DNA from 2 places in the Lysinibacillus sp. NPDC093190 genome. Region 1 is predicted to be linked to the other one. Evidence: riboswitches for the same ligand, from Rfam matches in the RefSeq annotation. Region 1 holds a riboswitch; the other holds the start of a gene.

Region 1 (12,559 bases):
TTCCGAAGTTCAAAAATCGTAAGGCAAAACAATCCTTCACAACCAATATGGTAAACGGAAACATTATGCTTTTGGATGGCTCTATCAAATTACCGAAACTAAAACTTGTAAAAATAAAGCAACATCGGGAGATTCCGACCCATCATATCATCAAGTCTTGTACGGTATCTCGAACTAAAACGGGAAAATATTATGTTTCTATTCTTACCGAATATGAACATCAATATATACAAAAAGAAGTACAAGATGTTGTTGGGTTAGATTTTTCCATGAATGGCTTATTTGTAGATAGCGAAGAAGGTAAGACAGCCAATTACCCTCGTTTCTATCGGCAAGCCTTGGAAAAATTAGCGAAGGAACAACGTATTCTATCACGCAAAAAGAATGATTCTAATCGTTGGCACAAACAGCGTCTTAAAGTAGCGAAGTTACATGAAAAAATCGCCAACCAACGGAAAGACTTTCTGCATAAGGAATCGCATAAAGTAGCAAAAAGCTATGATTGCGTGGTGATCGAAGATCTCAACATGAAGGGGATGTCACAAGCCCTCCATTTTGGTAAAAGCGTTGCAGATAATGCATGGGGCATGTTCACAACTTTTCTTAGGTATAAGTTAGAGGAGCAAGGGAAAAAGTTGATCAAAATAGACAGATGGTTTCCTTCTTCTAAAACTTGTTCCAATTGTGGTCAAGTAAAGGAGTCCCTATCACTTTCTGAGCGTACGTTCCACTGTGATTGTGGGTTTGTAGCAGACAGGGACTGGAATGCCGCTATCAACATTAAGCATGATGGATTGCGCTTATTATCCTTAGCGTAGCAAAAGAACTCTTGAACAAGAGGGATAGCTCGGTCAGTTTTCGTTGGCTACTAAAAGAAGCGATTAGTCGAGAAGCCCCCACTTCAAAAACTGTTAGGTTTTAAGTGGTGGGTAGTTCACGAATGAACAGTACAAATTCTTCTTTGTAAGAATTTGTTTTTTTATTTTCTGAATAGGAGGCGAGATCATGCCAGTACTACGTAAGGATGATATTCATATTTCCGACCATTATGTTGCCGTCCAAACAGATTCGCCGATGAAGGTCGTATCCTCAGCAGTACATAATCCGGGCTTTGGCTTTTATACACATTTGATGAATCGTTCAGTGCCCTATACGTATGATGAACGAAAACCACAGCTAGAATTACAACGATTTTTACAGTCTGAGGGCTTTCCTATTGATAATACGGTGGCGATGATGACGGCTGTCTATGCCCGGTATGCAACAATTCGTGAGTTTGCATATGAAGGAATTCATCTTGTCATAATGATTACGGCTGGGCTTGGCAATGCTGTCGATATTACGCGTGCCTTCCATCGTCAGGAACAGTATCATGCTGGGACTATTAATACGTGGGTACTAATAAATGGGAGATTGTCGGATGAGGCTTTATTTCAGGCAATGATTTCTACGACAGAGGCAAAGGTCAAGGCACTTATGGATGAGGGCATAACAGATCCAACAACGGGTACACAAGCTACAGGTACTTCAACAGATAGCTTGTTGATTGCCTCAACAGAGGAAGGTGACTACCATCAATATGCAGGACCGATTACGATGCTAGGAAAAGTTATTGGCCACGGTGTTTATGAAACGATGCGTGAGGCCATTCAAAAATATAAAAAAGATAAAGAGGAGAATCCTATATGATGGCACTGATGATTGCCTGTATCATCGGGCTTGTTTTTGATTTAATAGTAGGGGACCCTCCTAAAATGCCTCATCCAGTACGCTGGATTGGAAAGCTCATTCAATCTCAAACAGAATTATGGAATAAAGGAAGAATGAGAAAATTCCGTGGCATGGTGATGGCGCTCGCTGTAGTTGGTACAACGATGTTTGTTGTGACAGCCATTATGCTACTAAGCTATCAGGTTAGCCTACTATTTGGCATCTTGGTTGAGGGCTTATTAATTGGGATTGGACTAGCACAACGTAGCTTGAAGGAAGCGGCGATGGCTGTCTACGAACCGCTCGTCAAAGGCGACTTTGCTGAAGCTCGCGTGAAGCTTTCTTGGATTGTCGGACGTGATACGAAGAAGCTTGACGAGGATGAGATAGTTCGTGGTGTTGTGGAAACGGTCTCAGAAAACACGAGTGATGGGGTAACAGCTCCTTTATTTTATGCCTTCTTATTTGGCGCGATAGGGTTGTGGGGCTATAAGGCTGTCAATACGTTAGACTCTATGATTGGCTATAAAAACGAGAAATATAAAGATTTTGGTATGTTTGCTGCCAAGCTAGACGATGTACTCAATTTTATACCAAGTCGATTAACTGGCCTATTGATGGTACTAGGTACGAAAAATGAAACAAACGTATCTCTCGGTAAGCGCTTAAAACGTTGGGCACAGGATGCGAAAAAACATCCAAGTCCTAATAGTGGTTATTTAGAAGCAGCGACAGCTGTTCAATTGGGGGTACAGCTTGGTGGAAAAAATACATATCAGGGTGTCGTATCATATCGAGCAATAATGGGCGAGAAATTAGTTCCATTAACAAAAGAGCATATTGCAACGTCTGTGATTCATATGCGTATTGCGACCTTGCTCTTTACGCTTGTTATGTTAGCAGTGGAGGTGTTAATTTTTGCAATTACCTAATCACGGAGCAAATCCGCAAAATGTTTATCATCAGCTAGGACTTAATATGCCCGAAGAGGTGTATGATTTTAGCGAAAATGTTAATTCGGCAGGGCCACCCCCGTTTGTTGAGGCGCGTTGGCGGACATTTTATCCGCTTATTCAACGTTATCCAGATCCGGACGGTGAGCCGTTTTTATCAAAGGTGTCAGTTTTTCATGATGTTCAGAAAGATTCTATATTATTAGGCAATGGTGCATCGGAGCTTTTTAGTGTTCTTGTGAGACGCTACGCCAATAAGCGTGTTATTATCGTACATCCAACTTTTTCAGAATATGAACGAACATTAACAGCAGTAGGCGCTGAAATTGTGCCGATTATTGTCGAGGATATTGTCCACTACACATTGCCGATGGAGCATCTAAAGCGTGAAATGGTGAACGCAGATGCTTTATATATTTGTACACCGAACAATCCGACAGGGGTGCTTCCAAAGAAAGAGGAGCTTCTCGAATTAATCTCTCACGGTGCAAAGGTCAGTTGTGAGCTTGTCATTGATGAGGCATTTATTGACTGGGTAGATGAAGCCTGTTCATTGATCCAATATGTGGCAGAAAATCCTCGTTTGATTATCGTTCGTTCGATGACAAAAATGTATGCGATTCCAGGATTACGCTTAGGCTATTTAGTGGCGAGCCCAATAGTTGTTGCTGATCTAAAGTCTATCCTACCGCATTGGAACTTGAATGCCTTTGCCCTTATTATAGGTACAGGCTGTTTAGATGAACATGTATATTGTGAGCAAGCTATTGCCTATGCTAAAAATCAACGGGAAGCGCTGCAGAGCTATTTACAAGAAAATGGTTGTCAGGTGACGAATAGTGTAACGAATTATGTATGTTTTGCATTACCGAAAAATCAGCAAGCAGATACATTTTTTACATACTGTTTATCAAAGGGCGTCGTGCTGCGCCATACAAAAAACTTTATGGGCTTAAATGGTGAATGGTTCCGTATTGGAATTAAGGATATTGCAGCCATGACATATTTACAGAATTGTTTGCAAGAGTGGTTTAACGCAAATTAGGGGTGAGAAAGTTGACAACTTTTTATTTAGTGAGACATGGTGAAACGATGTGGAATAAAGAGCATCGACTACAGGGATGGTTAAATTCGCCATTATCTGAAAATGGTATTTTACATGCAGAAAAACTTCGAGATCATTTGGAGAATGTCTCGTTTACAGCGGCATTTAGCAGTTCAAGTGGCCGTGCTAAGGAAACGATGCATATTCTTCTAGGTAATCGACAGCTTCCAATCTATTATGAGGATAATTTACGGGAGATTTTTTTAGGAGATTGGCAAGGGAAAACCGTTGAAGACATTATGACTACGCATCGCCTTGACTATGAATTATATACCGATTATCCTGGACAATTCGTCGCAACCCACACGGAAAGCTTTGGTACGGTAACAGAACGAGCCATGTTTACGTTAAAGAAAATTGCAGAAAAATATCCCGAGAATAATGTTTTAATTGTGTCCCATGCTGTAACGATTAAATGCATCATTAACGCCATTTTAGAGCGCAGCATCAATCAGCTGTGGGCAAAACCATTTATTAATGGTACAAGTGTCACGATTATTGAACAAGTCGAGCAACGATGGCTCGTGAAAGATATTGGGAACATTCAACATTTACAATAGGAGGCGTAACTAATGCCACTGATTTTCATTACAGGGGGAGTACGCAGTGGTAAATCCCACTTTGCTGAAAAAGCGGCTGTTACTCACTATCAAACAGAGTTTAACCAAGCGCGACGACTTATTTATATTGCTTCTGGAGTAGCGTTGGACCATGAGATGGAGAAGCGAATAGTGCGTCATCAGGCAGACAGACGTGCACAAAATATTGAATGGCTGACGATAGAAGCACCTTATGACATAGCAAATACATTACATAAACTGACCGATGGAGATATTGTGTTATGGGACTGTGTTACGACTTGGCTGACAAATGCTTTTTACGAAAGTTTTGACACGGGAACTCCCTGTGTGGAACAACCAGGCTGTTTAGAGCAAAAGCTTGATGTTTTAAAAAAGGCGGTAGGGACGTTACTTGAGAAAAGGGTGACGTTTTTTATCGTCTCAAACGAATTATTCGATGAACCTCCATATTCTAGCGAGGAAGTGGAATTATACCGACAAACGCTTGGGAAATTACATCAATGGTTCGTTTCTATAGCGGATGAGGCGTATGAAATAAATTATGGTGTCGTAAAGAAATGGAAATAATGAATGACGCTTTGAAAATAAAAAGAAGGAGGCAAGACGATGAAAAATTTCTGGCATAGCATACAACTTGCGTTTCAATTTTTTACAGTTTTGCCGGTACATAAAGAAATTCCTTTAACTAAATCAACTATTACAGGGATGTTCGCCTTTTTGCCGTGGATAGGGGCTCTCATGGGCACCGCAGTGGCAACGGTGATTTATAGTTTAACAGAATGGACGGCAAGCAGTGAGATCTTGCTTTCTTTTGTGATTGTTGGACTATTTGCCTTTTTTACTGGTGGTTTACATTTAGACGGTTTTATTGATATGGGGGATGCTTATTTTTCATATCGGGACCGTGAAAAGCGGCTTGAAATTTTAGATGATCCACGTGTTGGTGCATTTGGTGTGCTTTCTGTGCTATTTTTAGTGTTTGGTAAATTTGTCATACTGCATGAGCTATTCGTACAGCATAAGTTAGCGCTGTGGATGCTTGTGTTTATTCCGTTACTAACACGAGTAGGCATGAGCTTTTATTTTATGTCGCTCAAGTGTTCAAAAGAAAAAGGGCTAGCCTACTTTTTTAAAACACATATTAAGCCAGGATTACTTATTTGCTTTATGCTTTTAACACTAGTTGTAGCTTATAGCAGTTTGTTGTTTGTCATAGGCTTCACCATTGTTCCATTCGTGTTGATGGCTGTATTAGCGATTGCCTTTTTAGTCTTTCGTCAATTTACAGTGCGCAACTTTGGTGGCGTTTCTGGAGATTTACTTGGTGCATCAATTGAAGGAATGGAGGTTGTACTGTGGGTGACGTTGTTATTGTGCACTTAATGAGACATGCACCAACTAAGGAAAATTTGGAGAAGCGTTATATCGGCTGGACAGATTCTTCATTAGCGGATGCATCTTTGCTGGCTATTGTAGATCAAGATGTCACGAAGGTGTATGGTAGTGATTTGCTGCGTTGTAGGGAAACAGCTGCCCATTATTTTCCGAATGCAATATACGTGTCTGATAGGAGATTTCGAGAGTCGAACTTCGGTGAATTTGAAGGGCGCACATATGAGGACTTAAAATCAGATAGTCGTTATTGTGCATGGTTAGATGATCCCGTTCAGTCACCACCTCCAAAGGGGGAAGGCTTTGATGCTTTTTGTGCACGTGTCATTGCTGGGTTCACTGCACTACCAAAAGGCGAAGATGTTTATCATCTCGTTGTCCATGGTGGAGTGATTCGAGCACTTCTTGTAGAATTTGCACCGACTGAGCAATCTTTTTGGTCGTATCAATCACCGCATGATAAAATGTTTTCTTTAACGTTTACAAGAAAGGCTTGGGAGGAGGGAGCGAGATGCATGTCTTTATCGGAGGCGCCTATAGTGGAAAAACCGACTATGTCATGAAATTGCTTGTGGGGCAAAAAGTTGAAATTGTAGATGGCTATCTACCTGTCGGCACCCCAGCCGGTGATGTACTAGTTATTAAAAACTTAGAGAAGTGGCTCGTGACACAAGATCTTGAGGATGATGAACCCCTTGTCAAAACCATTTTGACAAGACTAAAGACTCTTGAAGAAAATTGTGCGCTATATATAATAGTGACCGATATGGGGCGTGGAGTTGTGCCGATGGAAAAACAGGCACGATTGTTACGTGATACATGTGGGCGTTTGTACCAGGCATTATTTGCTGAAGCCGAACAAGTCGTACGCATTTGGTACGGTATCGGGGAACAAATCAAATGATATAGATTTGAAAAATTTAGAATGCTTTTCATAAAAAATGTTGGGGATGACGATTGTTAAAACGTATGCTATATATATTAAGTTGATTGGAGTGAAGGCTGGGAGACTCCTTGGGGATCAGCATCTCATCGGACGCCCCCAGGAAGCTTTGCTCTGCGCGAAAGCGAAGCGTCAGCGACAATGTTTTATCTGTGCGAAAGCGAAGCGACAGCAACAATGTTTTATCTGTGCGAAAGCGAAGCGACAGCAACAATGTTTTATCTGTGCGAAAGCGAAGCGACAGCAACAAAGCACCCAGTCGGAACGGCAATCAACCACACGTTATAATGAGCTAATCACTAAATATAAAAGGAAAGAGGAAATGGAATGGATCGACAAAAATTGATGAAGTTGACGCTTACAGCTATGGTAGCGGCAATTTGTGCAGTGGGTGCAGTCATTAAAATTCCAACATTTATTTCAACTGCAGCGCTTGACTCTGCACCTGCATTGTTGAGCGTTGTATTTTTATCTCCAGTATTAGCTGGGGTTGCGGGAGTCATTGGGCATTTTATCTCAGCCTTAACTACTGGCTTCCCTCTAGGACCACTACATATTATTATCGCAGTGGAAATGTTTATTGTTGTATGGGTCTTTGGGGTTATGCATAAAAAAGGAATGCATTTCTGGAAATGGCCTGTGGCATTTATATTAAATGGCGTAGTGGCACCCTTACCATTTTACTTTATCATTAGTCCGGCATTTTACTGGGCGTCACTGACTAGCCTTCCATTGGCAACACTCATAAATCTGGTGATCGTTGCAATTGCAATGCCAATTCTCTCTAAGGTGTTTGAGCGTAAGGAAGGTCGAGTACATTGAGAAATGCAATAAAAATAGGTGAGCTGATTGCTACAACAGATAATGCCGCAGCAATTGGTGAAAAACCACAAGATGTTGTGTCTGCTCCAGATCAACTAACGGCATACTTCACTGCACGTGTTACTTTTTTAGAGCAGCTTGCTGCAAATGCTTTACCAAGCCATATTTTACTCGCTAATTTTTCAGGGGATACTGCATGGTCTCGTTATGTTGCAGGCATTCAGCAGGTTTTTGATGAAGCTGATCTTAGTTGTCCACAAATAGGCGGTAGTACAGAGTCCAATATGCCGACTCTACAATCAGGTTTGTCTATAACGATGCTAGGTGAGCAGCAAAAACGCACAGCAACTATGCATGAGCAGCTTAGTTGGTACACCTATGGACTACCGCTTGTAGGCAATGAAATCCTTGCACAACCTGAAGATGTCGCACAGCTGCAACCAATTTTTCAGGCGTGGAAAGAGGAAATAGTGCAGCAAGTATGGCCAGTTGGGTCAAAAGGTTTACAGGCAGAATTTACCCGGCTTTTTGGCGAGCAACAAGTTAAAAGTTCGTTAGATGTTGAGAAATCGGCTGGTCCATGTGCAGTAGTTATGCTAGGAATACAGCCAGAAAAAGAGCAGCTAGCACAAAAAAAATTTCCTAGAAATTTTGAAAAACTACGTAAAACTGCATTGTAATTGGGCTTGCTTCGAGAAAATGAAGCACTTTAAAAATTTTAAAGTGCAAAACGCCTATTGCAACAATAAACACAATATGTTAGATTTGTTTAGGAGTTAAAACACAATATATAGTGTTTTGGACGAGCGGTACCAATATGGTTTAAAAGGGAATTCGGAAAAAGAGTCATCTTAGGCCGAAGCTGTCCCCGCAACTGTAAGTGCTGACAAATGATGAATAGGCCACTGTAAAGAACGGGAAGGTCGTCATTTGGAGGAAGCATGAGCCAGGAGACCTGCCGAGATGTTCAAGACAGCAACACATTCTTCGGGGATTGAGAAGTGGAGGCGAGAGATTTGTTCACTTCTTTGTGTGCATGTCCTTCATTTCCATTTCCGATTTTACAGCGATCACGTAACCGATAAATGTTGCGTGATCGCTTTTTGTGTTGCTGAAGGAAAGGGAGAGAATGTATACATGACAATTCATATCGAACAGCAAATGACTAAGCTCAAGAAAAGTTACACGGAGGATGAACTCGAAAGTTTTGTAAGGTTATCGGATCGATGGCTACGAAAAAACGACAATGCCACATTTGAAGCATGGGCAGATGCGATGATTTTACAAACGCTTAGCCTCATTGATGAGGAGGAGCCATACTGGACATTTGTCGCAGCTCAAATTTATTTAGAAAAACTATATGATCAATTTGCAATGCGCCGTGGAGTTTCAGTGAAGGATGTTTATAAAGTTTTCCCAGAACAATTAGCACACTATACAGAAGCTGGTTTGTATCATGAAAGTTTAACAACAAAGTATAGTGAGCAGGAGCTTCAGGAACTCGCTTCTTTTTTAGAATCAAGTCGAGATGAGTTGTTTACGTATATTGGTTTAAAAACATTAATGGACCGCTATGTAGTCCGTGATTACACGAAAACACCAGTGGAGCTACCGCAGGAACGATGGATGGTCATTGCGATGACCCTGATGCAGGATGAAACAGAAAATCGTTTAGAAAAAGTACGTGAATCTTATTGGGCGATGAGTAATTTATATATGACTGTTGCCACACCAACATTATCGAATGCAGGTAAAACACATGGACAGCTATCTAGCTGCTTTATCGATACAGTAGATGATAGTTTACAAAGTATTTATGACACGAATACAGATGTCGCAACATTATCGAAGTACGGCGGTGGCATTGGAGTTTATATGGGCAAAATTCGTAGCCGAGGCTCATCTATTAAAGGCTTTAAAGGTGCATCAAGTGGCGTTTTACCATGGATTAAACAACTTAATAATACGGCGGTTTCAGTCGATCAACTAGGTCAACGACAAGGTGCTATTGCTGTTTATTTAGATATTTGGCATAAAGACGTCTTTACGTTTTTAGATCTACGCTTAAACAATGGGGATGAGCGTCTGCGTGCCCATGATATTTTCACAGGGCTGTGCTTACCGGATTTATTTATGGAAACTGTTGAGGAACGTGGGGAGTGGCATTTATTTGACCCACACGAAGTGCGAGAAATCATGGGCTACTCACTAGAGGATTTCTACGATGAGAAAAAGGGTGAAGGCTCTTTCCGTACTAAATATGAGGAATGTATCGCGAATCCTTTGTTAAGTCGTGAAGTCGTACCAGCCATTGATATTATGAAGCGTATTATGCGTTCACAACTTGAAACGGGCGTACCGTTTATGTTCTATCGAGATGAAGTTAATCGCATGAATCCGAATAAGCATGAAGGGATGATTTACAGTTCGAACCTGTGCACAGAAATATTCCAAAATATGTCGGCTACTGAGTTTGAGTCTATTACCCTTGAAGATGATGTAATCGTAACACGTCGCAAGCCTGGAGATTTCGTTGTATGTAACTTATCATCTATCAATTTAGGCCGAGCAGTTCCGGCTGGCGTTCTAGAACGATTGATCCCAGTTCAAGTACGTATGTTAGATAACGTTATTGCTCTAAATACAATTCCAGTAAAACAAGCAGAGCGTACGAACTTACGTTACCGTGGTATTGGGCTTGGCACATTTGGCTGGCACCATTTATTAGCTTTGAAAGAAATTCAATGGGAGTCTGAGGAAGCTGTAGAATTTGCGGACAAGCTATATGAGGAAATTGCCTATTTAACGATTCGTGCTTCTAACGATTTGGCATGTGAAAAAGGAGCCTACCCATTATTTGAAGGCTCAGATTGGCATACTGGTGCGTATTTTGACAAACGTGGCTATGACAGTCATAAGTGGAATGCATTACGCGCCGCTGTTGCTGAAAAAGGTATGCGTAACGGCTATGTAATGGCAGTTGCACCTAACTCATCAACATCCATTTTAGCGGGCAGTACAGCTACGATTGATCCGATCTTCCAGAAGAGTTATTCAGAGGAGAAGAAGGATTACAAAATTCCAGTAACAGTACCAGATCTATCACCTGTGACGACTTGGTATTATAAATCTGCTTATTTCATCGATCAAAATTGGACAATCAAGCAAAATGCTGCACGAGCACGTCATATCGACCAAGGCATTTCACTGAATTTATATGTTCAAAATACGATTAAGGCGAAAGATTTACTAGAATTGCATATGAATGCTTGGGCGAGCGGTGTGAAAACGACTTATTATGTGCGCTCAACGTCTGTAGAATTGCTAGAATGTGAGTCTTGCGCGAGCTAGGAGGAAGTAACAATGACAACTATTACAAAACGACAAATTATGGATAAGGATGCACCGAACCGTTCAACAGGAATCGTGAACGGACGCTCTTCTAACATTTTAAACTGGGATGATGTCCGTTTTAGCTGGGCTTATCCAAAGTATAAAAAAATGCTAGGTAACTTCTGGACACCGTTTGAAATTAATATGAGCAATGATGTGAAGCAGTTTCCAGGTCTATCATTAGATGAACAGGAATCCTTTTTAAAAATCATTGGCTTACTGGCACTATTAGACAGTGTACAAACAGATTTTGCGGGGAAAGTAGCCGATTATTTAACAGATTCAAGTTTGAATGCACTCATGATTATTTTAGCGCAACAAGAGGTAATCCATAATCACTCTTATTCCTATGTGCTATCAAGTATTGTGAACAAAGACGAACAGGATCGTACGTTTGACTTTTGGCGTACAGAGCCAGTGCTAGAGCGACGTAATGATTTCGTTATTAAGGGCTACCAAGCATTTTCAGAGGAGCCAACTGTTGAAAATATGCTAGAAGCGATTGTTTATGATGTGATTTTAGAAGGTTTATTCTTCTATTCTGGCTTCGCGTTCTTCTATCATTTAGCACGTAATCAAAAAATGGTGGCCACGTCAACGATGATTAATTATATTAATCGCGATGAGCAGCTACATGTGGATTTATTTGTGAAAATTTATCAGGAGCTATTAGAGGAATATCCTGAATATGATACACCTGAACGAGCAGCTCGTGTACAAGAAATCTTCCGTGAAGCCGTTCAGCTAGAAATCGATTGGGCCAATGAAGTAATTGGCGATAAAGTTGCTGGCCTCGATGTGGAAGATGTGCATGATTATGTACATTTCTATGCCAATGTACGCTGTAATCAGCTTGGCGTAGAGCGTCCATTTGAAGGCTATCGCAAAAATCCATTGAAGTGGATTAAAGCGTATGAGGATGTTGACTTAGGAAAAACAGATTTCTTCGAGCAGCGTTCTCGCCAGTATGTAAAGGTTAATGTAGAAGATAACGGCTTTGATGATTTGTAAGAAGGAACCACGTGAGCGAAAAGCTTGCGTGGTTTTTTTAGTTAAGGCAAAACTAAGTTGATATTGACGAATCGTATACTTTTGTATACACTTGTATGCGAAGAAGGTGAATTACAAAACAAGAAAGAAGTTTTCGATATGCTGAAGGTTGGAATAAAAAGCATGATGGTAGTAAAGGCGTTAAAGGTTGATTACCATGCTACAAACAATATCAAGATATTACGTGTCTCGAAAAACTTCATCGCAATTGGGAATGATTTTCAGTTATAATAAAGAGCGAATCTGATTTAAATGGAACGGAGACGAAAGAATGCAGGCAATTAAACAACTAGGAGGGTATTTAGGGCCCTATAAATTTTTCACCTTGATAGCGCCATTATTAATGGTACTAGAGGTAACGATGGATTTACTGCAGCCGACTATTATGCAGCATATGATCGATACGGGTATTGCCAATGGCGACAATCCATATGTGCTGAAAATGTTCGTATGGATGCTAATGAGTGCGATATTCGGACTTGTTGGTGGGATTGGTTGCTCCTATTATAGTTCAAAGGCAGCTATCCATTTTGCATCGGATGTTCGTCAGTCACTTTATGAAAAAATGATGACGTATTCGGCAAAGGAACGTGATGCTTTTACTACAGGG
Region 2 (12,559 bases), on a different contig from region 1:
GAATGAAGATGATGTTTCAACTATTTTATATACCTCGGGTACAACGGGAAAACCAAAGGGAGTATTGTTTAGCTATCGCAATATTTTAACTGTAGCGCAAATGATTGCAGTAGAAATGGAAGTAAAGCCAGAAAGTCGGATTCTTCTTATGATGCCGTTGACGCATTCAGCCCCATTACATTTATTTTTAATGGCAGGAGTACTTGTAGGCTCAACAAATGTGCTAACGCCAACATTTACGCCTGATTTATTGATAGATTCAATCGAGCAGGAACGGACAACGCATTTCTTCGGCGCACCTGTCGCGTATTTGTTAACCGCTCAAATGCCAAGATTGCAAACAACTGATTTATCATCGATGAAATGGTGGGCTTATGGTGGAGCGCCGTTATCACAAAACGAAGTCCGCCATTTACAAAAAGCTTTTAGAACAGAAAATTTAACTTGTGTTTATGGCTTAACAGAGGCTGGTCCAAACGGTTCAATATTGTTTGGCGAAGAGCATGCAACGAAGGCGGGGAGCGTTGGTCGTCGTGCACCACTTGGGGCGGAGCTGCGTATTATCAACGACAATGGAGAAGATGTCAGTGTTGGTGAAGTAGGAGAAATTGTGTTGTCCGGTGAGGGTAATATGCTGGGCTATTATAAGGATGATAGTGCAACAAAGGCTGCATTTATAGATGGCTGGCTGAAAACAGGTGACTTGGCTCGCATAGATGAGGACGGCTATATTTGGATTGTGGATCGCAAAAAGGATGTTATTTTTTCAGGCGGTGTGAATATTTACCCGAAAGAAATTGAAGATAGTATGTTGAGCTATGAGGGGATATTTGAAGTGGCTGTAATCGGTGTTCCACATCCGGAGTGGGGAGAAACGGTGAAGGCCGTTTATGCCGCTAAAACAGAAATTGGCGAGGACGAACTTAAAGCTTATTTGGAGGAGCATCTTGCTAAATATAAAATTCCACGCATCTTTGAACGTGTGGAAGCGCTACCACGAAATGCATCGGGCAAAATACTAAAACAATCCTTGAAGGGGCAAGAGGTGAGATAGTATGAAGGTTTTACAGCAGGAAGAAATGAAAACAACAAACTTTTTTAAAGATAATGATACACTTCATAAAGTTTTAGAAATGATGCTAGATAAAGAGTTTGTGGAATATGCAACACGTGAGCTAACAGATTTCGGTGAGCTTTGTGCTGGAGATATTGATGTGAGAGCCAAACATACGGATAGAGAGGGTGAACCTCGATTACAAAGGTATAATGCCTATGGTGAAGAAGTGTCAGAAGTTTGGGTCAATGATGGCTATAAAAAAACAATTGAAGAAACGTACAATACCGGCATTGTTGGCTATGTTCATAAGGATATTCCGCAATTAGGTAGAAAGGGCAACTATGTTTATAGCTTTGCTCAAGGCTATATACTATCACATGCTGAGCCAGGCTTTTATTGTCCTGTTACTTTAACAATGGCAGCTGCTTATCTCCTTGATCATTATGCGAGTGATGAGGTGAAGGAACACTTTTTACCGCATGTTTGTGCAACTGGAGATACCGAGCTATATGAGGGGGCGACATTTTTAACGGAGCGTCAAGGTGGCTCTGATGTTGGGGCGAATGTTGTAGAGGCAAGAAAGGACGGCAATCAATATCGTTTATATGGGGAGAAATATTTTGCATCTAACGCGGGAATGTGTGGAGTAACCATGGTATTGGCACGCATGGAAGGGGCTCAGGCAGGCTCAAAAGGCTTAACATTGTTTGCAGTTCCATGGCGAAATGAGGATGGCACAGTTAATAACCTGCGCATTCGGCGTTTAAAGGATAAGCTTGGTGTTAGAGCAGTACCTTCTGGTGAGGTTGAATTTGATGGAGCGCTAGCTTATGTCGTAGGTGATCCGAATAAAGGAATTTATTATATGCTGGAGGCACTTAATTTATCAAGAATTTGCAATGCGGTTGCTTCTATCGGTATTATGCGCCGCGGATATTTAGAGGCGAAACATTATGTGACAAATCGTCATGCGTTTGGTAAGCCTTTAACGCAATACCCTATGATTCAGGATACACTAGGGAAATTAGCTGCCAAGCTTCATGTAGAAGTTGCCACAGTTTTTGATCTTATTCAGCTGTACGATAAAGTAACTAGTGGACAGGGGAATGAAGAGGAAATTATTTTAAATCGCTTGTATATTGCTATTATGAAAAAAGAAACGGCAGAGCAAGCTGTGCATTATGCTAGTGAAGCCATTGAATTACATGGCGGAAACGGCTATATTGAAGATTTTGTTACACCACGGCTATTAAGAGATGCACAGGTGCTTACTGTATGGGAGGGAACTGCTAATATTTTAGCTTTAGAGCTCATTCGTTTAGTTGATAAGTTTCATGCGCATGAATTGTTTGTTCGTGTCATGGAGGAGCGCCTAGAAAAATTAGCTGACAGTCCATTAGTCGAAATTGTAGCGGAGCAATTAGCAAAACTAGATTCAACTTTGCAAACATTTAGCCGTTTAGATGATGCAACGAAAACGTTTGAGGCAAAAAAGGTTGCAGAGAAAATGGCACATATATATGAAAGTGTTGTAGCAGTCGAATGGGCACAAAGATTCGGCGGCAAATATGAGAAGCTAGCAGATATTTATTTAGAGCACACATGGGCGTTACGAGAAATGGGTGCACCGATGAAAACGGTACAGTATTTTTCATATATAGTCTAACTTCTTTCAGTATGCCGGACATAATTGATTTGTTTAGGAGTCGTCTCGAATGGAGGCGACTTCTTTCATTTTCATGTATAATACAATCAACTGAATATTATAAAGGTTCTTTACTTAAGTAAAGTGAAAAGGGAAATCGGTGTAATTCCGATGCGGTCCCGCCACTGTATGTGTGAGTTTTTTCAATCTACGCCACTGAAATTTTCGGGAAGGCTTGAAAAAGCGTATGGAGCACGAGCCAGGAGACCTGCCTTTATAGAAAACACGTTGTAGCCTACGAGGATAGGATGGTGGATTTTGTATATGTTTTTTGTGCAAATTTGACCCCCTCATTGTTTTATGATGAGGGGTATTTGTTTTGGAAGATGAATGTCGATAAATTTGAAACAGTGGGCGATAAATCCACAAAGTTGGGCGATAAACTCACAATGTTAGGCGATAAAAAACTAAAATGTATCGATAAATCAGAAAAACAAAGCGATAAAAACTATATGCACTAATAGACTAAGGGGGATTCACATGAAGAAAATTTGGAAAATAGGATTATCAGCATTTTTAGCTATTGGCTTGCTTGCTGCATGTAATACAAAAGAGGCAACAAATGAAAAGCCATCATCTTCTGAGCAACAAGAGACTGCAAAAGTAGATCAAGCAACATTCCCAATGACGATAAAGGATGCTACTGGCAAGGATATTACGCTAGAAGCACCTCCTAAAAAAATTGTCTCTCTCATTCCAAGTAACACAGAAATTTTATTTAGCCTTGGCTTAAATGATGAAATAGTTGGTGTAACAGATAATGACGATTATCCACCAGAGGCTAGTAAAAAAGAAAAGGTTGGCGGTATGGATTATAATATTGAACGAATTATTGCTTTATCGCCAGATATCGTTCTTGCGCATGCATCGGGTATGAGTTATTCAAAAGGAGCAATTGAACAGCTTGAGGCTGCAGGTGTGAAAGTATTTGTTGTAGCGGATGCAAAAAACTTTAATGAAACTTACACAACGATTGAACAGCTTGGTCGTGCAACAGGAAAACTAGAAGAGGCTAAAAAAATAGTCGCAAACATGAAGACAAAAGTTGAAGAAGTTGAAACAAAACTTGAGGGTGCTGAGCCAAAGAAAGTCTTAGTGGAATCGTCTGATGAGCCACAGATTTATACAGCTGGTAAAGGTACATTTATGAATGAGATGCTAGAAATGATTCATGCCGAAAATGTGGCAGCAGATACAAATGACTGGTATCAAATTGATGCTGAACAAATTATCGCGAAAAATCCAGATGTCATTGTTGTGGCATATAATTATGTACCTGATATTTTAACGAAAATTCCACAACGTCCAGGCTTTGAGACAATTACTGCTGTGAAAAATAAAGCTATAGTACAAGTGGATGAAAATACGACAAGTCGTCAAGGTCCTCGTTTAGCAGATGGTCTGGAGGAATTAGCAAAGGCCGTCTACCCAGAGGCGTTTAAATGAGTAAAACAATTGTAGCCTATGGTTCAGCTATTACGCTTTTAATCATTAGCATCTGGTGTGGAGTAGCGATAGGCTCAGTTCATATTCCACTAGAAGTAGTGTGGAATAAGGCGGCTGATGAAACAGCTGCCAATATTTTGTGGAAAATTCGTTTACCTCGAGTCCTACTGGCAGGGCTTGTAGGGGCATCACTTGCTATAGCAGGGGCAGCTTTTCAAGGCTTATTAAAAAATCCTTTGGCTGACCCTTATACGTTAGGTGTTTCCTCTGGTGCATCAGTTGGCGCAGTTATGACGATTTTCTTTAGTATATCAATACCTGTAGTCGGCCATTATACATTGCCAATCTTTAGTATGATTGGTGCCATATTAACGATGGTAGCTGTTATGGGTTTTGCTAGAATAGTAGACCGTTCACTAAAAATGGAAACTCTTATTTTAACAGGGGTAATATTTAGTTCATTTCTAGGTTCCCTGATTTCATTAATGATTGCATTGTCTGGTGAGGAGCTACGCCAAGTTATCGGATGGCTGCTCGGTTCAGTATCGATGCGTGGTTGGCCATACGTTCAGATGATTATCCCGTTTGTAATAATTGGCTCAATTATGCTTTGGACACAAAGACGCGAGTTAAATGTTCTGTTATATGGAGAAGAACGCGCGAAGCACTTAGGTGTCAATGTTAAGCGTAGTAAATATATTATTTTAGTGGGTGGATCAATGTTGACAGGAGCTGCGGTAGCGGTTTCTGGAACGATTGGCTTTGTCGGTTTAGTTGTTCCTCATATGACGAGAATGGTTTGGGGTTCCGATCATCGTCATTTATTGCCATTATCATTTTTAAATGGAGCAACTTTGCTGATTATTTGTGATTTAATAGCACGAACAATTATTATACCAAGAGAGCTACCGATCGGTGTCATTACTGCATTTATTGGGGCGCCCGTTTTTTCCTATATTTTTTATAAGCAACGTAGAGGCAAGGGGGTACGGGCATGATTGTTGTTGAACATCTTTCTGGTGGCTATGAAGATGTACCGATCGTCCATGATATTAGTTTTTCCGTTGAAAAAGGAAAAATACTAGGGATTTTAGGGCCGAATGGTAGCGGGAAATCCACTCTGTTAAAAGTAATAAGTGGCATACTACCAGCAACTGCAGGCACTATATTAGTAGATGGTAAAAATATTAGCTCTTACAATGCTCGTGCATTAGCAAAAAAAATGGCGGTGCTACCACAATTACATGCTAATGCCTTTTCAAACAGTGTACGGGAGGCAGTATCACTTGGACGTTATCCACATCAAACGGGCTTCTTTTCAAGCTGGACTGATCGTGATGAACAAGCAGTGCAACAGGCGATGCTGCAAACAGGTGTGAAACGCTATGAACAGACACCGATGGAATTTTTGTCGGGCGGTGAACAACAGAGAGTTTTTGTAGCTCAAGCTCTTGCACAAACAGCGGAAATATTGCTGCTAGACGAGCCAACGAACCATCTTGATATTGCACATCAACGTCAAATTTTAGATATGGTGCGAAAGGAAGCAATTGAACGTGGTTTAACCGTTATTATGGTGCTGCATGATATGAATTTAGCTTCTCTCTATTGTGATGAATTATTACTAATGGAGGAAGGACGGATGCGGGCATTGGGGGCGCCACATGAAGTATTAATCGCTTCGCAAATCGAAGACGTCTATCATGCCCGAGTTGCAACTTATGCACATCCAGAAATCCCAAAGCCTCAAATTACCATGATGCCAGCCTCAGTTGAACATCAGCAACGTGCTGTCATTAAAAAAGAAAATTTCACTATTACGGATCGTTACATTCAGCTTCAATCAGAGTTTCCTTTAAAAATAGTGTCCTCAGCTGTCCATAATCCGGGTATCGGTTGGTATGATTGTCTGCTAAATCGCTCTGTACCAATAGATTATGTTATTAATGATGTAAAGAGAGAGGTCGCTGAATTTTTACTAAAGGAGCATTTTTTATCTACAAGCACCGTCGTCATGTTAACAGCTGTCCCAACAAATCTAGTAGCTATTAATGAATTTAAAGCTTCCTTTGGCAGCGTCCTAGTTGCCGTTACGGCTGGAGTTGGCAATGCTGTTGATGTGTCTCGTGCACATGAAAGACAAGATGAACCACATATTGGTACTATAAATACGTGGGTCATTGTTAATGGTTGTTTATCAGAAGAAGCGTTTTTTCAAGCAATGATGACGGCTACCGAGGCGAAAACAAAGGCATTGCAATCAGAAAATATTCGTGATGAACTTAGTGGTACGATTGCGACTAGTACAGCTACAGATAGTTTATTGATTGCAGCGACACAAAAAGGGGAAGAAATGCTGTACGGTGGTCCCGTTACTGATGTAGGTAAGATTATCGGTAAAGGTGTTTTTGAAACAACTGTGCAGGCGATAAAAAATTATAAAAAGAATTCAAGGAGATGAGAGAAATGAAGCTTTACACGAAAACAGGCGATACAGGGAAAACAAGTCTTATCGGTGAACGTGTTGATAAAGATAGCTTACGCGTAGAGACATATGGGGCCATTGATGAATTAAATTCTTTTATTGGTAAGGCTGTCAGTGAATTAGATCGTGAGCTATTCAAGGATATTCTAATTGATTTAGAAACGATTCAGCATGAGCTTTTCGATGCAGGCGGTGACCTCGCTAACGTCATGAAGGAGCGTCATTATAAGCTGACAGAGCAGCCAATTGAAGTGTTGGAAACGCGTATTGATGCATTGTCAGATGAAGCGCCACCATTACAGCGCTTTATTTTACCAGGTGGTGCTCCGGCAGCTGCAACTTTACACATAGGTCGCACAGTAGCACGTCGAGCAGAGCGTCAGATGGTAACGCTTATGAAGGAAATCGAAGACGTACCGACAATTGTACAAAAATATTTAAACCGTCTATCTGATTATCTATTTGCAGCTGCACGTGTTGTTAATTTTAGATTGAATGTCGCGGATATCGAATATATTCGAAGCGGCAATGTCTTTAAAAAATAGCCTGTAATTTATAGACAAATTACGCTCGTTAGCAAAACGTGGGGTTGATTTCCGTTCCGACTGAGCGCTTTGTTGCTGCCGCTTCGCTTTCGCACAGATAAAACATTTGTTGCTGCCGCTTCGCTTTCGCACAGATAAAACATTTGTTGCTGCCGCTTCGTTTTCGCACAGAGCAAAGCTTCCTGGGGGCGTCCGATGAGCCGCTTCACTCGCGCTGCTCGCTCCAGGGTCTCGGGCCAACACGATGTTGGTCACGAAGGCGTTATCACAGGATGTGATGGTTTTAGCCTTCGTTCCTCTATGGCTAATCCCCAAGGAGTCGCCCAGTCTCCACTCCAATCAACCTATATACGTGGGATAGCTTTTAACAAATATCATCTCAAACTGAAAAAGTCGATTTGCCACCTTAACATGATGCAAATCGGCTTTTTTGAGTATCTAAATACAACAAAAGAAGATAAATTTATAATATATATAAATAAATTTCTTTAGTGTTTTAGCACGCTCTTTAAAATTCAGGGTGGCTTTTTTTCTTGTAAAATGTAAGAATATAAAATTATCAGAAATATTTCCGTTTTATGTTGACTGAATGCTCACTCATTTATTAGAATAGGAATATAATGATGGAATGACGTACATTTACGTATGAGCTAGCAAATTTATCACAAAGAGAGAAACTTACGACAAACTAAAGGGGGGACCAACCATGAGTCCATTAGTAATTGCAAACATTGTTCTAACAGTCGTGGTTGTGCTTTATGCAGTAGGATTGTTCTTCTATCTGTTAAAAACACGCTATAAATTTGTGCAATTGGGGAAAAAGGTTGAGTTTGATGAAAGTGTTAAAGAACGAGTTCGATATCTTATGGTTAATGTACTTGGCCAAAACAAGCTATTAAAAGATCCAAAGAGTGGTTTAATTCACGTCATGTTCTTCTATGGATTTTTAATGGTGCAGCTAGGTGCCATTGATTTAATTTGGAAGGGGTTAGCACCTGGATCACATTTGCCGCTTGGCATTTTCTACAGTATGTTTACATTCTTCCAAGAGCTTGTAGTATTAATGATTTTAGTGGCGGTTGTGTGGGCATTTTACCGTCGTTATGTAGAAAAGCTAGTACGTCTTAAACGAGGCTGGAAAAATGGTCTTGTCTTAATTTTCATTGGTGGGTTAATGGTATCCACATTGCTTGCAAATGGTATGGGAATAATTTGGCATGGTGAAGGACTAACTTATACAGAGCCAGTTGCTTCTGGCATTGCTGCTATTTTTGGCTACTTGCCAGCATCAGCAGCGGCTGTTGTTTTCTATGTAATGTGGTGGGCGCACTTATTAACTCTTTTGACATTCTTAGTGTATGTACCACAATCGAAGCACTTCCACTTGATTGTAAGCCCGATTAATGTGTACATGAACCGTTTAGATCGTACAGGTACGCTAACACCGATCGACTTTGAAGCATTAGAAAATGCTGAAGATGAAGAGGATATTCCAGCAATTGGTGTTGGACGTATTCAAGACTTCACACAAAAACAAATGCTAGATTTATATTCTTGTGTAGAGTGCGGACGTTGTACAAATATGTGTCCAGCAGCAGGAACAGGGAAAATGCTATCACCGATGGATTTAATCGTGAAGCTACGAGATCATTTAACATTTACAGGTGCTGTTGTGACAAAGCAAAAGCCTTGGGTACCTTATCAATTCTTTGCTAATACAAAGGGGAATCAGCTAGCGATGGCAGCTGGAGCCGAGGGGGCGGTCATTGAAGATATCTACAACCCTTCTTTAATCGGTGATGTCATTACAGAAGAAGAGATTTGGGCATGTACAACTTGTCGTAACTGTGAAGATCAATGTCCTGTTATGAACGAGCATGTCGATAAAATTATTGATTTACGTCGTTACTTAACAATGACTGAAGGAAAAGTAAACCCTGATGCACAACGCGCGATGACAAATATCGAGCGTCAAGGCAATCCTTGGGGCTTAAACCGTAAAGAAAAAGAAAATTGGCGTGACCTAGATCCAACAATTCATATTCCAACAGTGAAAGAGCTGAAAAAATCAGGCGAGGAAATGGAATATTTATTCTGGGTAGGTTCAATGGGTGCATTTGATAACCGCTCGCAAAAAATTGCATTAGCTTTCTGTCGTTTATTAAACGAGGCAGATGTGAAGTTTGCGATTTTAGGAAATAAAGAGAAAAACTCAGGGGACACTCCTCGTCGTTTAGGAAATGAATTCTTATTCCAAGAGCTGGCAACAGCAAATATCGATGAATTTGAGAAAAACGACGTGAAGAAAATCGTTACGATCGACCCGCACGCTTATAATATCTTTAAAAATGAATACCAAGACTTTGGCTGGCAGGGCGAGGTCTACCACCATACTGAACTATTGAATCAATTGATTGAAGAAAATCGTCTAGCGTTAAACTACGAAGTTCATGAAACGATTGTTTTCCACGATTCTTGTTATTTAGGGCGTTATAACGATGTTTATGATGCACCACGCGAGATTTTACGTGGTATTCCAGGTGTTAAGCTTGTGGAAATGGAGCGTAATCGTGAGACGGCCATGTGCTGTGGTGCAGGTGGCGGTTTAATGTGGATGGAAGAGCATGTCGGCAACCGTATTAACGTAGCACGAACAGAGCAAGCTTTAGCAACTGATGCATCTGTTATTTCTTCTGGATGTCCTTACTGTTTAACAATGCTTGAGGATGGTACAAAGGCAAAAGAGGTCGAGGATTCAATCGGTACATTCGATGTTGCAGAACTATTAGAGCGTTCTGTATTTGGTGGAAAAGTGAAAGCTGTCGAGGAATCTGTTGAAGAAGCAGTAGCCGCTGTGGACAGTGTCGAAAAAGACGAGAATGTAGAAATTAGCGCAGAAAAATGATGGTTATTGCAGAAATATTTTAGTTATCTGAAAAATATAAATTGCACAATAAATAATTGTTTTGTAGAATAAGATTAAATGGAGATGGGAGTTGAGATATAACTTCTTTCAGCGGGTGTCCAAACACTCGCTGAAAGAAGTTAAAGCCTCCGGCGGATGTCACGGAATCGGAAAGGAGTGCTTTGTGCAAGCACAAAGCCGATTCCAGACGCAATTATGCCGAGGCATAATTGATACTCCCATTTTTCATCGCAAGAAGTCGAGCGAGCGTTCAGTCAACGCGGATGCTCTAATACTTCTTCTGGAACGTAAAACAAAAGGGGTGTTTTACTTGAATAGAGCTGTAATTTTAGCAGGAGCAAGAACTGCATTTGGTAAGTTTGGAGGTTCACTATCAGCATTAAGCGCAAGTGATTTAGGCGCAATCGCCATAAAAGGGGCACTTGAAAAAGCGAATCTTTCGCCTGACGAAGTGGATGAAGTAATTTTAGGCTCAGTTTTACAAGGGGGGCAGGGCCAAATTCCTTCAAGGCAGGCTGCGATCAAAGCTAATTTACCAATAGCAGTGAAAACAGAAACGATTAACAAAGTTTGTGCGTCAGGGATGCGTGCTGTAACACTAGCGGATCAGCTAATTCGATTAGGGGACGAAGAAGTAATAATCGCTGGTGGTATGGAGTCCATGTCCAATGCACCGTATTATCTACAAAATGGTCGAACAGGCTTACGCATGGGCGACTCAACGATGGTGGATGGCATGCTATATGATGGCTTAACATGTGCCTTTGATAAGGCAAGGCCGCATATGGGAAGTTACGGTAATACAACGGCCAAAGAATATTCGTTAAGTCGCGAGGAGCAGGATGCTTGGTCAGTTCGCAGTCATGAACGTGCACTTGCAGCAATTGAGAAAGGTTACTTTGCTGAAGAAATCGTGCCTGTGGAAATTCCACAACGTAAGGGAGAACCGCTTCATGTCGATACAGACGAGGCACCAAGAGCCGGTACGTCAATGGAGGTACTTGCAAAACTCAAGCCGGCCTTTGACAAGGACGGAACGATTACAGCAGGTAATGCTCCTGGCGTTAACGATGGTGCATGTGCCTTAGTAGTAATGAGTGAGGAACGTGCAGCGCGTGAAGGCAGAGAACCACTTGCGGTTATTATAGGCCATGAAGAGCTTGCTATTGAGCCAGAGAACTTCCCGCAAACACCAGGACTTGTCATTAACAAATTACTGAAAAAGACAGGGAAATCATTAACTGACATTGATTTGATCGAAATCAATGAAGCATTTGCAGCAGTAGCTCTTGTCAGCAAGCAGATGGCGGATTTAGATGCTGAAAAGGTCAATGTTAACGGTGGTGCAGTTGCACTAGGTCATCCAATCGGAGCGTCGGGAGCACGCATTATTTTAACACTTGCACATGAATTAAAACGTCGTGGCGGCGGTATCGGAATTGCTGCAATCTGCTCAGGTGGAGGGCAAGGCGATGCGATTATGATTGAAGTACCGAAAACAGGGGGACACGAATGATGGGAATTCAAAAAGTGATGGTTATTGGTGCTGGACAAATGGGCTCCGGCATTGCACAAGTTTGTGCACAAGCTGGTTATGATGTCAAACTGAACGACATGAAGCAAGAATTTTTCGAACGTGGTTTAGGAGTCATTATGAAAAACCTGACACGTGATGTCGAAAAGGGTCGTAAAACTGAGGATGAGAAGGCGGCTATTTTAGGTCGTATTAGTATGTCACTAGATTTACAGGATGCTAGTGACGTAGATATTATCATCGAGGCAGCTGTGGAAAATATGGAAGTGAAGCAATCCATCTTTAAGCAAATTGATCAGATTGCACCGGCACATGCCATTTTAGCTACGAATACATCATCTTTACCAATTACGGAAATTGCAGCTGTAACAAATCGTCCAGAGCAAGTGATTGGTATGCACTTTATGAATCCGGTACCTGTTATGAAGCTTGTAGAAATTATTAGAGGGTTAGCAACAAGTGATGAAGTCTACAAATCAGTTGAAGACATGACAGTAAAATTATCGAAAACTCCAGTGGAAGTAAATGACTTCCCAGGCTTTATTTCGAACCGTATTTTATTACCAATGATTAATGAAGCGATCTACGCATTGTATGAGGGTGTAGCATCGAAAGAAGCTATTGATGATGTGATGAAGCTCGGAATGAATCATCCGATGGGTCCGTTGACATTAGCAGACTTTATTGGTCTTGATACATGTCTATCTATCATGGAGATCTTACATGAGGGCTTAGGGGATAGTAAATATAGACCTTGTCCATTGCTTCGTAAATATGTGGCAGCAGGCTGGCTAGGTAAAAAATCTGGAAGAGGCTTTTACGTCTATGAATAATCCTATGGGGATGGGACGATTCAAACGA

Evidence for each region. Region 1 has a riboswitch for cobalamin ahead of ACQKOF_RS06875 (ribonucleoside-diphosphate reductase subunit alpha). Riboswitches for the same ligand answer to the same signal wherever they lie in the genome.
Region 2: it holds a riboswitch for cobalamin, as region 1 does, so the genes downstream of both, ACQKOF_RS07970 (hypothetical protein) here and ACQKOF_RS06875 (ribonucleoside-diphosphate reductase subunit alpha) in region 1, are expected to answer to the same signal.

What each region holds. Positions count from the first base shown of each region.
Region 1 covers NZ_JBNNVG010000006.1:39,697-52,255, reverse strand. The annotation lists gene ACQKOF_RS06930 (RNA-guided endonuclease InsQ/TnpB family protein) at 1-818, shown strand, start outside; gene ACQKOF_RS06925 (adenosylcobinamide amidohydrolase) at 1,006-1,689, shown strand; gene cbiB (adenosylcobinamide-phosphate synthase CbiB) at 1,686-2,642, shown strand; gene ACQKOF_RS06915 (pyridoxal phosphate-dependent aminotransferase) at 2,629-3,708, shown strand; gene ACQKOF_RS06910 (histidine phosphatase family protein) at 3,720-4,328, shown strand; gene ACQKOF_RS06905 (bifunctional adenosylcobinamide kinase/adenosylcobinamide-phosphate guanylyltransferase) at 4,341-4,916, shown strand; gene cobS (adenosylcobinamide-GDP ribazoletransferase) at 4,956-5,732, shown strand; gene ACQKOF_RS06895 (histidine phosphatase family protein) at 5,705-6,304, shown strand; gene ACQKOF_RS06890 (bifunctional adenosylcobinamide kinase/adenosylcobinamide-phosphate guanylyltransferase) at 6,301-6,645, shown strand; gene ACQKOF_RS06885 (ECF transporter S component) at 7,012-7,506, shown strand; gene ACQKOF_RS06880 (hypothetical protein) at 7,503-8,186, shown strand; cobalamin riboswitch at 8,297-8,484, shown strand; gene ACQKOF_RS06875 (ribonucleoside-diphosphate reductase subunit alpha) at 8,644-10,857, shown strand; gene ACQKOF_RS06870 (ribonucleotide-diphosphate reductase subunit beta) at 10,870-11,910, shown strand; gene ACQKOF_RS06865 (hypothetical protein) at 12,049-12,180, shown strand; gene ACQKOF_RS06860 (ABC transporter ATP-binding protein) at 12,221-12,559, shown strand, end outside.
Region 2 covers NZ_JBNNVG010000007.1:78,501-91,059, reverse strand. The annotation lists partial or broken gene ACQKOF_RS07980 (class I adenylate-forming enzyme family protein) at 1-1,054, shown strand, start outside; gene ACQKOF_RS07975 (acyl-CoA dehydrogenase family protein) at 1,056-2,723, shown strand; cobalamin riboswitch at 2,810-2,992, shown strand; gene ACQKOF_RS07970 (hypothetical protein) at 3,011-3,223, shown strand; gene ACQKOF_RS07965 (ABC transporter substrate-binding protein) at 3,243-4,208, shown strand; gene ACQKOF_RS07960 (FecCD family ABC transporter permease) at 4,205-5,206, shown strand; gene ACQKOF_RS07955 (adenosylcobinamide amidohydrolase) at 5,203-6,669, shown strand; gene ACQKOF_RS07950 (cob(I)yrinic acid a,c-diamide adenosyltransferase) at 6,675-7,238, shown strand; gene ACQKOF_RS07945 ((Fe-S)-binding protein) at 7,945-10,143, shown strand; gene ACQKOF_RS07940 (acetyl-CoA C-acetyltransferase) at 10,475-11,680, shown strand; gene ACQKOF_RS07935 (3-hydroxybutyryl-CoA dehydrogenase) at 11,680-12,531, shown strand.